3 regions of the Rhizobium quercicola genome follow, and region 2 is predicted to be linked to each of the others. Evidence: predicted binding sites of a transcription regulator. Region 2 holds the regulator's gene; each other region holds the start of a gene.
What was found. The regulator LexA, encoded in region 2, represses DNA repair genes until DNA is damaged. The targets are predictions, from matches to a motif close to TGTTCNNNNTGTGTTCNG.
Positions count from the first base shown of each region.

Region 1: LRX75_RS04095 (putative DNA modification/repair radical SAM protein) is a predicted target of LexA. The motif match lies at 923-940, and genes of this name have one in related genera.
Region 3: LRX75_RS17020 (ribonuclease T2 family protein) is a predicted target of LexA. The motif match lies at 929-946, and genes of this name have one in related genera.

Region 1 covers NZ_JAJOZR010000002.1:133,380-135,623, reverse strand. The annotation lists gene LRX75_RS04100 (type 1 glutamine amidotransferase domain-containing protein) at 147-707, opposite strand; gene LRX75_RS04095 (putative DNA modification/repair radical SAM protein) at 943-2,175, shown strand; gene LRX75_RS04090 (UdgX family uracil-DNA binding protein) at 2,175-2,244, shown strand, end outside.
Region 2 covers NZ_JAJOZR010000007.1:35,995-38,238, forward strand. The annotation lists gene LRX75_RS23300 (hypothetical protein) at 1-111, opposite strand, end outside; gene LRX75_RS11870 (hypothetical protein) at 173-412, opposite strand; gene lexA (transcriptional repressor LexA) at 733-1,449, opposite strand; gene LRX75_RS11880 (single-stranded DNA-binding protein) at 1,723-2,244, opposite strand, start outside.
Region 3 covers NZ_JAJOZR010000011.1:39,431-41,674, forward strand. The annotation lists gene LRX75_RS17015 (alpha/beta fold hydrolase) at 1-733, opposite strand, end outside; gene LRX75_RS17020 (ribonuclease T2 family protein) at 956-1,996, shown strand; gene ettA (energy-dependent translational throttle protein EttA) at 2,155-2,244, shown strand, end outside.

The DNA of each region.
Region 1 (2,244 bases), on a different contig from region 2:
GCCATGTTGTGCCTGTCCCATCCCATCTTCGCAAGTCTCATGCAACAGGCGTTTCGCTCCTCGGCAGCAAGCCCGCAGACAGGCATCGCAAAACCGGCCCCGTCTTTTGACGGAGCCGGCCGATATGTCTGGAAGAACAATAGGTCTCAGGCCGCCTTGCGGTCGTGACGGCCTTCTTCCACTTCCTCGACGATCTTCGCCACGAAAGCATTGAGATCGTCGGGGTTGCGGGAGGTGATGATGCCCTTGTCGGTCACCACGGCCTCGTCCGACCAGAGGCCGCCGGCATTGACGACATCCGTCTTGATCGACTTGAAGGATGTCACCTTCCGGCCCTTGACCGCACCGGCCTCGACCAGCAGCCACGGCGCATGGCAGATGGCAGCCACGACCTTGCCGGAGGAAACGAATTCGCGAACGATCCGGAGCGCTTCATCCTCGACGCGCAGCTTGTCGGGATTGATCTGGCCGCCCGGCAGAACGAGCGCATCGAAATCCTCGATCCTGACGTCCTTGGCCTCCAGATCGACGTCGATGCTGTCGCCCCAGTCCTTCTCGTCCCAGCTCTTGATGCTGGTCTTGCCGATCGACGCGATCTTCACGGTCGCACCCCGCTTCTGCAAGTCGTCATACGGCACGCGCAGCTCGGACCGCTCGTAGCCGTCCGTTGCGAGAATGAGGATTTTGGAGTCCTTGATGGAAGGCATGAGCCTACTCCTTGCTGTCTTTTGATCTTTGCATCCGAGCATCCCGGGGGATCTTGGAGGCGAATGTCGCGACGGGTTCGCTCCGTTAACGAGACGCGTCTCCGATCGTTCCCCAAAAACATCCGTATCCTGTCCGACCCGCCCCCTCGCTTCGGCAGACGGTCGACGTCGAAAAACGAAACCGCTCACGCACACAACATTGACGCGGAGGCCAAAAGAACATATGTAGAACATCATGAAAAAGTCGCTGAAAGAGCGTTTGGCCATTCTCTCGGATGCCGCCAAATACGATGCGTCCTGCGCCTCCAGCGGAACGACGAAACGCAACTCGTCGGCCAGCGGCGGCCTCGGCTCAACGGAGGGATCGGGCATCTGCCATGCCTATGCGCCCGACGGACGATGCATTTCGCTGCTCAAGATCCTGATGACGAATTTCTGCATCTACGATTGCGCCTATTGCATCAACAGGTCGTCGAGCAATGTCGAGCGCGCACGCTTTTCGGTCGAGGAAGTCGTCTGGCTGACGCTCGAATTCTATCGGCGCAACTATATCGAAGGCCTGTTCCTGTCGTCCGGCATCATCCGCTCGTCCGACCATACGATGGAAGAAATGGTGCGCATCGCGCGCGAGCTGCGCGTCACGCATAATTTCCGCGGCTACATCCACCTGAAGTCGATCCCCGAGGCGTCCCCCGCGCTGATCGAAGAGGCGGGGCTCTATGCGGACCGCCTGTCGATCAACATCGAGCTGCCGACCGATGCCGGCCTGACGCGCTATGCGCCGGAAAAGCGGCCGGCCGGCATTCGCAAGTCGATGGGCGATCTTCGCCTGAAGATCGAGGAAATGCGCGACCCGACCCTGCAGACCAAGCGGGTACGGCGCTTTGCGCCCGCCGGCCAGAGCACGCAGATGATCGTCGGCGCCGACCAGGCCAACGACAGCGTCATCCTCGGCACCAGCGCCCGGCTTTACGGAAGCTACGGGCTGCGCCGTGTTTACTACTCCGCCTTCAGCCCCATTCCGGATGCCTCGCGCAACCTGCCTCTCGTCAAGCCGCCTTTGATGCGCGAGCACCGTCTTTACCAGGCCGACTGGCTCTACCGCTTTTACGGCTTCGGCATCGAGGAGATCACGCGCGACCAGCCGGATGGCATGCTCGATCTCGACCTGGATCCGAAGCTCGCCTGGGCGCTTGCCAACCGGCAGCGTTTTCCGGTCGACATCAACAAGGCCGACCGCGAGATGCTTCTGCGTGTGCCCGGTTTCGGCACGAAGATCGTCCGCGCCATCCTCACCGCCCGACGGTACCGCACCCTGCGGCTGGAAGATCTCGCCCGCCTCAAGGTGTCGCTGAAAAAGGTGCAGGCCTTCATCGTGGCCGAAGGCTGGACGCCGTCGCGCCTCATCGACCGGCCGGACCTGCGCACGATGTTTGCGCCGAAACCGGAACAGCTGGTCCTGCTCTGATGTCGCCGGTCGACCTTGAGAGGCAAACGGTCACGCTCGACGGGAAGGGCGATTTCGGCGAATGGCGGG
Region 2 (2,244 bases):
GGCTGCTCCAACAGTCGTCAACGGAACACTGTTGCCGAGATCGTTATTCGCATATTTGAAAACAAGGATGCTGAGGATGGATGCAAGCATCCCGACAAAAATCATGCGCATGGTATAATCCTTCGCGCTGAGCGCGCGTTTTCGATAAGAGGCGTTGTTGACCCGACGCTGATTAGGCGAAATCACCGATCCGGCCATGCTGCAGCAAAACGCGCACCGGATTGACCTCACCAACGGCCGTATTGGTCGACCGTGCGAGGGCCAAGGTTCCTGCGTGAGATGCAGCAAGCCGCTCTGCCAGAGCGCACGCCTCGTCTGCCGTACCGACACGCATCAGATCATCGCTTTGCACGAGCTCTCCCGTATGATCGTCGAAGACGATCACTTCGAAGCTGTTCAATGTTCCAGGCATGTCGGCTCCATCACGTTCGCCCGGTAAACGCCGACCTACCTACACGGTTCCATATGTTTGAGACGGTACGACCAACAAATGCGCGCTAACGTGGAGCGATGCAACATCGTCGGCTGAAAACACAGCAAACGAAAAAGCCTTGCTGCAGATTTGCTGCAGGTCTGACGTCGAACGCAAGAACAGACGACCAAACCCGTCTGCTGATCACACAACGCCGAAGGATTCTGCGGGCCTAAACCAGCGGAATCCTCCGGCGCCCAAACGTATGGACAGCGCCCACTTCTGAAACCTTATACGGAGACGCGCCGACCCCTCCCCGATTATTGGTAGCGGCGGATCAGGCCGACGAGCTTGCCCTGTACCTTCACACGCTCCGGGCCGAAAATTCGCGTCTCGTACGCCGGGTTGGCAGCCTCGAGCGCGACGGACGCGCCCTTGCGGCGAAACCGCTTCAGGGTCGCTTCCTCGTCATCCACGAGCGCAACGACGATCTCGCCGGGGCTGGCGCTATTGGCATTGCGAATGATCACGGTGTCGCCGTCCAGAATGCCCGCTTCGATCATCGAGTCGCCGCGCACTTCCAAGGCGTAGTGCTCGCCATTGCCGATCATGAAGGCGGGTACGGCGATGTCGTGCGTGTTGTTCTGAATGGCGGATATCGGCACACCCGCAGCGATGCGTCCCATCACCGGAACCGATACGCTGTTGTCGTTGCCGACCTCCGCCGTCGTCTTGGCGGCCGGTTCGACGGCCGCGTTTCCACGACTTCCCTGAATGACGCTCGGCGAGAATCCCCGCTTCGGCGGGGTCGCGGACAGATATGCCTCCGGCAGCTTGATCACCTCGAGCGCGCGGGCCCGGTTCGGCAGACGCCGGATGAAGCCGCGCTCCTCGAGCGCCGTGATCAGCCGGTGAATGCCGGACTTGGACGCGAGCTCCAGAGCATCCTTCATTTCATCGAAAGACGGGGGAACGCCCGATTCCTTCATGCGCTCATGAATGAAAATCAACAGTTCCTGTTGCTTGCGGGTCAGCATGATCAATCGACTCCAGAGTCACGAAACAAAGCAAGAACAGTGTTATATGTTCCTCATGTGTTCTGCAAGTGGCATTCTGGCCAAACCACAGCCGCCATGAGCCCGTTTCTCAGCATTCGCCCGGGCGTTGCTTTTCGCACGCCATCGTCAGCCTGAACTGTTGTCGAGAGATGTCCGTGTCCGGTCCTGTAACAGCAACGCCGCCATGAGCTTGCTCATGACGGCGTAGAAGACGAGACGACATTGTATCGGCTTGCAGCAGACCTTTGACGATCAAAATGGGATATCGTCGTCCAGGTCGCGGGAAAAGCCGCCGCCAGGTCCGCCGGTGCTGCCGCCCGATCGGGCGCCCGAGGACTGGGCCGGGCGATCGTAATCATCGCCATAGTTCGATCCGCCGCTTCCGCCGCCATAGTCCGAGCCGCCTCGACTTCCGCCGCCACCGCCGCCACTACCACCGCCATCGCGGCCGTCGAGCATCGTCAGCGTCGAGTTGAAGCCCTGCAACACCACTTCCGTGGAGTAACGGTCGTTGCCGTCCTTGTCCTGCCATTTGCGGGTCTGCAGCGCGCCCTCGAGGTATAGCTTGGCGCCCTTTTTGACATACTGCTCAACGACCTTGCACAGGCCTTCGTTGAAGACGACGACGGTGTGCCACTCGGTCTTCTCGCGCCGCTCGCCGGAGTTCCGGTCGCGCCAGCTTTCGGAGGTCGCGATGCGCAGGTTGGCGATCGGCTTGCCGTCCTGTGTCCGCCGGATCTCAGGGTCTGCCCCGACATTGCCGATGAGGATCAC
Region 3 (2,244 bases), on a different contig from region 2:
GGCCGTCCAGCCATTGCATGGCCTTCGCGTTCTCTGTGGCCGGATCCTCTCCGCCGCCGACAAGGTTGACGGGCATGTCGGGCGGAAGCCGCCGGAGGCGGTCGGGTCGGGCGCCGGCATAGCTCATGCGAAACAGGTCGATCCAGAGGGAAACCGTCACGTCGAACCCGCAGAGCGGATCGGCGATATAGCGATCGACGGCTGCCGGGTCGTGCGATAGCCAATCGAGATCCGTTCGGCGTGTCTGGATGGTGCGCGCCCAAGCGCCGAAAGAGAGCCGGGTGACGAGCGGGCTCGGAACGTCCGAGCCCTTCAGCATGCGTTCGACAGCCAGCCACCCCTGGCCGAACCGGCCGGCGAGGCCCGGGTTGAAGTTGGCGTTCCAGACCGCAAGGCCGTCATAGAGACTGGGCTCGGCTTCCGCCGCATTCAATGCCACCAACCCGCCCATCGAGTGACCGAAGAGGACGACGGGAAGTCCGGGATGCCGGGAGACCGCATGGTGCCTGACGGCGGCGACATCCGCCAGGACCGCACCGATCCCGTCATCGGGCGCAAACCGCCCCTGCAATTGCGCGGGACTTCGCGTCGCGCCATGCCCGCGATGATCATGCGCATAGACCGCGAACCCCTGCGCCGCCATGGCCGCGGCGAAATCCCGGTACCGCCGGGCATGTTCTGCAAGACCATGGCTGATCAGAAGCACACCGCGCGCATCGGTGCCTGCCGCCATGTGGTAGAGCGCAAGATCCGTCCCGGACGGAGTTGCGAGCCGACCCTCCTCGAATGCCACTGCCGTCACCTTTTCGACCTGCCGCCGGAGCACCACTATCCCGCCCGGGAGCGGGGTCTGTCAACATGAGGATCGTCTAAAAAATTCGCGATGTACACGAATCGTGCTTGCGTTATTCTTGTTTTAGACCTTTATTGATCATGTTTTGTTCTGGAGGTTGAGATGAGATCAGCTTATAGGGAAATGGCGGTTTCCGCCAAGGCGCGGTGGCTGTGCGCCGTTCGTCCGGTACTGATATCCTGCGCGATCCTGGCGGCGAGCTGCGCCGCGTCTCATGCGCAGGCCGAGGACGGGGCCGCACCGGAAAGCGGGATCGGGAGGGCGGCACCCCGTCTTGTCGACAATGCGCTTCCGGCCGGAGCGTCCGGCGTGACACCCGTTCCGGCGCAGCCCGTGACGCCAGCCTCCGTGCGAAGGCCGCCCGAAGCCTCCGTTGCCGAGAAGGTCGATGGCGCTCGACCGGTAGCGGGAAGAACCGGCTTTGTTCTGGGTCTCAGCTGGCTGCCGGCGTTCTGCGAGGCGAAGGGCAAGCGACCGGAATGCGTGGGACAAGATGCCCAGCGTGCGGATGCCGGGCAGTTGACGCTGGCCGGTCTCTGGCCGGTCCGCAACAGCTTCTGCAAGGTCCCCGAAACGCTGCAGGCCGAGGATCGCAGGCGCGACTGGCTGTCGCTGCCGCCGGTACCGCTTTCGGCAGAGGTCGCCACGCGCCTTGCCACGTCGATGCCGGGTACGGCCTCGGGTCTCGATCGCCACACATGGCTGCGCAGCGGCAGCTGCCAGGTTCTCGATCCGGACGCCTATTTCTCGTTGCAGATCCGCTTGCTGGAGGCCGTGAACACATCGGCGGTCGGCGCGCTGTTTCGAAACCGGATCGGCGGCGACGTGACCGAAGCCGACGTCAAGGCTGCATTTGACGCGAGTTTCGCGGCCGGTGCCGGCGATCGCATTCGCCTTCAGTGCCGGCAGGTCGGTAACCGCGTGCTGGTTACGGGGCTGACGATCGGGCTGTCTGCAGCCATGGAGGAGACGTCCGATCTTGCGACCCTGATCCATGCGGCAGCGCCGACCACGTCTCGTTGCAGCGGCGGTGTGGTGGATGCGGCCGGCCGGGCTCGTCCCGAGCGTCCGTCCGTCGTCGGCCAAAGGGCGCCCGCGGCGGAGAAGGGCACGACCACGCTGGTCGACAGCCGCGAGGAATGAGGCAGATGGGTGTCCCCAAGTCTCGGCGAGGCTCCCGCGTCGGAGACGTCTGTCCGAAGCGCATCCGGGTGGAAATGAGGCCAAGCGTCATTGCTCCGCCGGCGCAATTCGCCTACATAGCGGGCCAAATTCCATTTCCCGCGGAGCATTGATCGAGCATGGCGCGTCAATTTATCTATCACATGGCCGGGCTGAACAAGGCCTACGGCACCAAGAAGGTCCTGGAGAACGTCCATCTTTCGTTCTAC